Regions from separate parts of the Erwinia sp. CGal63 genome, predicted to be linked through region 3. Evidence: predicted binding sites of a transcription regulator. Region 3 holds the regulator's gene; each other region holds the start of a gene.

What was found. The regulator Fur, encoded in region 3, represses iron uptake genes when iron is present. The targets are predictions, from matches to a motif close to ATAATAATGAGAACNACTATCAA.
Region 1: the regulator Fur is predicted to act here: its motif matches at 1,023-1,045, upstream of fhuA (ferrichrome porin FhuA).
Region 2: the regulator Fur is predicted to act here: its motif matches at 1,351-1,373, upstream of MKZ79_RS19990 (TonB-dependent siderophore receptor).

The regions. Positions count from the first base shown of each region.
Region 1 covers NZ_JAKUMN010000004.1:206,040-208,313, forward strand. Annotated here, with positions in the region: gene mrcB (bifunctional glycosyl transferase/transpeptidase) at 1-797, shown strand, start outside; gene fhuA (ferrichrome porin FhuA) at 1,073-2,274, shown strand, end outside.
Region 2 covers NZ_JAKUMN010000008.1:194,753-197,026, forward strand. Annotated here, with positions in the region: gene MKZ79_RS19990 (TonB-dependent siderophore receptor) at 1-1,317, opposite strand, end outside; gene MKZ79_RS19995 (autotransporter outer membrane beta-barrel domain-containing protein) at 1,445-2,274, opposite strand, start outside.
Region 3 covers NZ_JAKUMN010000006.1:37,959-40,232, forward strand. Annotated here, with positions in the region: gene fldA (flavodoxin FldA) at 131-661, shown strand; gene fur (ferric iron uptake transcriptional regulator) at 1,008-1,451, shown strand; gene MKZ79_RS17030 (beta-N-acetylhexosaminidase) at 1,512-2,274, opposite strand, start outside.

The DNA of each region.
Region 1 (2,274 bases), on a different contig from region 3:
CGACGGTGAACCTCGGCATGACGCTGGGGCTACCGCAGGTGGTGGATACCTGGACCAAACTGGGCGTGCAGAAAGATCAGCTGCAGCCTGTTCCGGCGATGCTGCTGGGCGCCCTGAACCTGACGCCGGTTGAAGTCGCGCAGGCGTTTCAGACCATCGCCAGCGGCGGTAACCGCGCTCAGCTCTCCGCGCTGCGTTCAGTTATCGCCGAAGACGGCACCGTGCTGTACCAGAGTTTCCCGCAGGCGGAACGGACTATTCCGGCCCAGGCCGCTTACCTGACGCTCTACGCGATGCAGCAGGTAGCGAACGAAGGCACGGCGCGTGCGTTAGGTTCGCGCTATCCGAAAGCGCACCTGGCGGCCAAAACAGGGACGACCAACAACCAGATCGACAGCTGGTTCGCGGGCGTGGATGGTAAAGAAGTGGCGATCACCTGGATTGGCCGCGACAATAACCAGACCACCAAACTCTACGGCGCCAGCGGCGCGATGCAGATCTATCGTCGCTATCTGGACAATCAGGCGCCGATGCCGCTGCTGCCGACGCCGCCGGAAGATATCGCGCCGATGAACGTCGATTCGGCTGGCAATTTCGTCTGCGACACGGGCAGCAGCAGCTGGCGGACGCTGCCGGTCTGGACGATTGATGCCAACGCGCTCTGTCAGCAGCAACAGCAGCTCCAGCAGCAGCAAATGCAGCAGCAGGATGGGCAGCTGAACCAGCCGCAGCCGCAAAACGAGCAGAAAGACGCCGATGGCGTAGCGGGCTGGATTAAAGATATGTTTGGTAAGTAACTGACCCGCTGCGAAAAGCCGGCTCTGTACGAGCCGGCTTTTTTTTGCCTGCGGTTGCGCGGCGTGGCGAGCGTAAAGAGGCGAAAAGAGGCTTTTCATTCGTCCGACGTTTTTATGGCTCTGTTTTCCCTGCTTTACACTGGCTGCGAACCGCATTGATTTGTCCTGTCGTCAGCGGATTTTTTCTTGCGAAACTTCCGACAGTTCGCCTATTATCCTGTCGTTATAATAATAATTCTCGTTTACATTCCACTTTTCATTCAGAGAAACGCTAAATGGCTCTTTCATCTTTGAAATCATTCTCTTCACCAGTTAATACCCGTTTATGCCGCCTGGCCTGCCTTGTTGCCGCCGCGATCTCCTCGTCGGCTTTTGCCGCCGGCGAACAAACTATCACCGTGAGCGCCGATGCCGGCACCGCCAGCGAAAGCGCCTGGGGGCCGTCACCGACCATCGCCGCCAAACGCAGCGCTACCGGCACCAAGACCGATACGCCAATTGAAAAAAATCCGCAGTCCGTTTCCGTCGTGACCAGCGAGGAAATGGAATTACGCAACGTTAACACGGTAAAAGAAGCCTTTAATTACGCGCCGGGCGTGATGACGGGCAACCGCGGCAGCTCGCAGGTGATTGACGCGCTGTCGATTCGCGGCTTCAGCGAAACCAACACTAACCAGTATCTGGACGGCCTGAAGCTGCAGGGCGATAACTACTCTGAATTCGCTATCGATCCTTATTTCCTGGAACGCGCCGAGCTGCTGCGCGGGCCGGCTTCCGTGCTTTACGGCAAAAGTAATCCTGGCGGCGTGGTCGCGCTGGTCAGCAAGCGTCCAACGACGGAAACGCTGCGTGAAGTACAGTTCCAGATGGGCACCGACAACGAGTTTTCTACCGGCTTCGACTTCGGCGGCGCGCTGGACGACAACGGCGTTTACTCTTATCGTCTGACCGGCCTGGCGCGCAGCCAGGATGCGCAGCAGGCTATGCAGAAAGAAAAGCGCTACACCATTGCGCCTTCCTTTAGCTGGCAGCCGGACGCCAATACCAACTTCACGCTGCTGACCTATTTCCAGAACGAGCCGGAAACCGGCTATTACGGCTGGCTGCCGCGTCAGGGCACCGTGGTGCCGATCGTTGACGCCAACGGCCAACAGCACAAGTTGTCGGCCGATTTTGACGAAGGCGAAGCGAGCAACAAGATCTCCCGCAACACCAAAATGGTGGGCTATAACTTCTCGCACAGCTTTAACGATACCTGGACCGTGCGCCAGAACCTGCGCTACGCCGAGCTGCGCACTGACTATCGCAGCATCTACGGCAACGGCTTTGACAGCGCCAACAACATCACTCGCGGCTATGCGGTTTCCGAAGAGGAGCTGAACCAGTTCGCTGTCGATAACCAGGCGCAGGCGAAGTTCGCTACCGGCGAGCTGGATCACACGTTGCTGCTGGGCGTCGACTATCAGCGCACCCGCAA
Region 2 (2,274 bases), on a different contig from region 3:
TTTATCCGACAGATGAATGCTGTCTTTAAAATAGAGCGAACGGCTGTAGAGGTTGGTGCGCAGATTACTCTGCGCGTCGGAAACCGTGCTGGCGTTGACCGACGGCTCTTCGCCATAAACCGGATGATAAAGATTGAAGGTTTTCGACACTTTGCCGCGATAAGAGTAAGCCTTATAGGTTTCGTTCTGCTCGTAGTCAGCGCCCAGCATAATATCGTGCTGCATTCCCCCGATCTCCGGGCTGCCGCCGATATCCCACGCGAGATAAGTTGTTTGATGATTGAAGCCGCGATTGGCATCGGCACGACGGGAGACAACGCCCGTTGTTGTATCAATCGCCGTCGCACGCACTTCATTGCTGTCGTAGCGTCGCTGCATCCAGGCATAGTTAAAGTGGGTATCCCAGGTTTCGTTCAGGCTATAGCCGTAACCGATGTTGAGCCGTTTGTTTTTGCCCCATGCGTGATTGGCGCTGTCGTCCAGCCGCTGGTTATAGGGAATATTTACCGGTTTTTTATTGATAAAGGCGGTGCCGCGATCGACCGGAATATCGAACTTGTATTCGCTATAGCTGATATTGAAAGAGGCTTTTTCGCCATACCAGCTCAGGGATGGCGCCAGCAGCGTATGTTCGTTGGCGCCAAAGTTTCGCCAGTAGTTCTGGCGCTGGCGTTCGGCGATCAGGCGGAAAGCAAAGCCGTCGCCCAACGGGCCGGTAATATCAACGCTGCCCGCGCCGCCGCCGACGCTGGTGGTTTCGCCGCTAAGATGGCTATGCCATTCGTACTGCGGCTTTTTACTGACCAGGTTGATAATGCCGCCGGGATTCTGGATGCCGTACAGCAGCGAAGCGGAGCCTTTCAGCACTTCAACGTGGTCGATGGTGCTGTCCATCGCCAGTCCCTGGTTGCTGCGCACGCCGTCAATAAAGATTGAACCGTCGGAATTACTGCCAAAGCCGCGCTTGACGAAACCATCCTCAATCGCGCCCAGCGTATTGCCCTGAGTAACGCCGCTGACAAATTTCATCGCGTCGGTCACGGTTTTGACCTGATAATCTTTTATTACCTGCGGCGTCACCACGCTGACGGACTGCGGCGTTTCACTGCGCGGCGCAGGCGTTTTCGTGGCCGCAGTCGCGTCATCCTGGCCATAGCTGCCCGCCTCGTCAGCGCTGTCGGCGGTCACGGTGAGCTTCTGTTCTTTGGCGGTTTCGGCGGCCGGTGCAGCCACGCTGACCAGCGAGAGTAACAGGAACAGCGGCGTCTTCCCTTTTAAACGCGCGACGGCGAAAGGAGCGGTGAAAGGTGTTTTCATTGATAGTTGCAGGTGTAAGAATAGTTGGCGCGGATGATAATAATTTTCATTGCGATTAGCAATTTCAAAAATTACGCTGCCGCAATGAAAAAAGGGCCCGCAGGCCCTTTTCAGCAGGATCCAGCCATCAGAATTTGTAGCGTATGCCCATGTTGCCGGTATAGCCTTCCGTTCCTTCGCCGAAGCTGTGGGAATATTTCACCTGCGCGTACACGCTGAAATGCGGGTTCAGCTGACCGCTTAAACCGGCGCCAGCCTGCCAGTAGCCGCGACGCACGTCCGGTCTCATTGTTTCGTTGTTCATATCAATGCCCGGCGTATGGCCCAGGAACTGTACTACGTCCGCCTGCAGATAAGGCTTCATAACGGGCCCGTCGAACCAGACGCGCACACCTTCACGCAGCTGGGCCGTCATCAGGTTCTGATCCTTCAGCTTCACGCCTTCGGAGTAGGTCTGGCTGATGTTCATATACTGTCCCATCGCCTGCAGCTGCGGCTCCAGCCTCAACTGACCCAGCGGAATCGGATAGCCGGTTTCCACCGAGGCGACGACGCCATAGCTGTCCATTTTGGCATTGGTCAGGCTGGAGAAGTCGTTGCTGTAGCGGGTAACCTGCATCACGTTATCCAGGTAAGCGCCGCTGTCGTTCCAGACCGTCAGATAGCCGCCGAGGCCGTAAGCGTTGGTGTTTGTCTTGCCGACGTCGACAGAGAGATCTGAACGCAGGCTGCGGGCGGTATCCTTGTTTTTGCTGCGCTGATTGCCCAGCGTCATCATTGGGCCAGCGGTCAGATGCCAGTCATTGCCAAACTGGCGCGTCAGCACGTCACCGCCCAGCTGGACGAAGGTGGTGTTCACCTCAAAGGCGAAACGTCCGGCTTCGTAGCTGTCGTGGCGGCCGGAGACTCTGGCCCAGACGGTGTTGCCCTGATAAGCGCCAAGACGTTCGTGCCAGG
Region 3 (2,274 bases):
CGGTAGAGCACAAAGCGACAAATGCGGGCGGATTAGCCGTTTATCCCCCTGTGGCTGTCTGCTATCATTGCCGTTAACATTTTCAGGCTAGTCGCCGCATATCATTAAGTTTCAAGAGGTTATTAAACTCATGGCAATCGTAGGCATTTTCTTTGGCAGCGATACGGGCAATACGGAAAACATTGCAAAAATGATCCAGAAGCAGCTCGGTAAAGAGGTGGCTGAAGTTCATGATATCGCTAAAAGCAGCAAAGAAGACCTTGAAGCCTTTGATATTTTGCTGCTGGGCATCCCAACCTGGTACTACGGCGAAGCACAGTGCGACTGGGATGATTTCTTCCCGACGCTGGAAGAGATCGACTTCAACGGCAAGCTGGTGGCGCTGTTCGGCTGCGGCGATCAGGAAGACTACTCGGAGTACTTCTGCGACGCGATGGGCACCATCCGCGACATCATCGAACCTAACGGTGCGGTGATCGTAGGTCACTGGCCTACCGAAGGTTACCACTTCGAAGCTTCTAAAGGGCTGGCGGACGACAATCACTTCCTGGGCCTGGCCATCGACGAAGATCGCCAGCCGGAGCTGACCAACGAACGCGTTGAGAAGTGGGTCAAACAGATCTCTGACGAACTGCAGCTGCAGGATATCATCGAAGCCTGACAGCCTGGCCCACTGGGTTAACCACAGTGGGCCAGCGGTTTTTCCTATAGCAGTAATAGATACATATTTGTAACTTTTACCCTCAAAACGGTAGAATAACCCTGCTTCGTTTCCGCTTCGCCAGTATTTGGCATCGGAAGATCGAACGGATAACCCAGCGTACATGGGTGCTTGCTTTTTCGGACGTAACGACTTCGTAATCCTTACATCCTCTGATGGTTTTGCATCTCCGCTGTGGTTTCTTCAAGGCATCGGTTCTATAATGAGACGCTCAGCTTTTGCGTCGACCGATGCTCACGGCTTTTCAGCCACTTAGTGACCAGTAAAGTAACAGGACAATATCCGCATGACTGACAATAACACCGCATTAAAGAAGGCCGGCCTGAAAGTCACGCTTCCTCGACTGAAAATTCTGGAAGTGCTTCAGGAACCAGAGTGCCATCATGTCAGTGCGGAAGACTTGTATAAACGCCTGATCGATATGGGCGAAGAGATTGGCCTGGCGACGGTTTACCGCGTTCTGAACCAGTTTGACGATGCGGGGATCGTTACCCGCCACAACTTTGAAGGCGGAAAGTCCGTTTTTGAACTGACCCAACAGCATCATCACGATCACCTGATCTGCCTGGACTGCGGCAAGGTTATCGAGTTCAGCGATGAGTCGATTGAATCCCGCCAGCGTGATATAGCGACGAAACACGGTATCAAGCTCAGCAACCACAGCCTTTATCTCTACGGCCACTGTGCTACCGGCGACTGCCGTGAAGATGATACGCTGCACGACAAGTAAGCTAATTTAAAAACAGAAAACCGGCGATCGCTCGCCGGTTTTTTTTCGTCTGAGAAACGGTTATTTCAGGTTTTCCACGCGGCTGAAGCGCTTGCCGTCGCTGCTGACGGCGCGAATCATGACTTCGCCTGCAACATTCGGACGAGCGTTATCCTGATAGCGCTGCCAGCTTTTGCCGCCGTCCAGCGAGTAGTCGATAGCAAGACCGGGCAGCGCGATATTGGCTTCCAGCCGGCCTTCGACAATGCGCGCGCCCGGCTGCGGCAGACGGTAATGGATACCGGCTTTATCCATCTTCGCCAGTTCACGCTGCCCCAGCAGATTGGCGTAGCGCTGCCAGTCGCGGTTAAGCGCGGCCTGATCGACATGGTGCGTTTCGCCGCCCTTGTATTCACGTCCCGCCTGATAGGTCTCTTCCCAGGCCGCACGATGCCAGCCACGCTCCGCCACGGAAATAGCGCGAGGGAAAATCATCGCTTCCATCTGCTCATCGGTACGCACGGTTTCGCTCCAGAGCTGGGCTGAGATGCCATAGGCGCCCGGCCACGGTTTGTCGGATTTAGCGCTGAAGTAGTTGCCGTCGCGATCCACCGAGGTTTCCGCGTTCTGCGGCATATTGTCCGGCGCGAAGCTGAACATTTTACGCTCGTCGTTGAAGCGCGTGCCCCAGTAATAGCCTCGCTCGTGCGGATTCACCTCGTAAGGGAAATCCATATAGAGATAGTCCGGATTGGAAACGGTGACCTCGTAGCCTTTGTTAGCCCAGTCGTTAACGCTGTCGAAGCCGCCCCAGAAGAGCGTATCCCAGAAGTTGACGCCGACG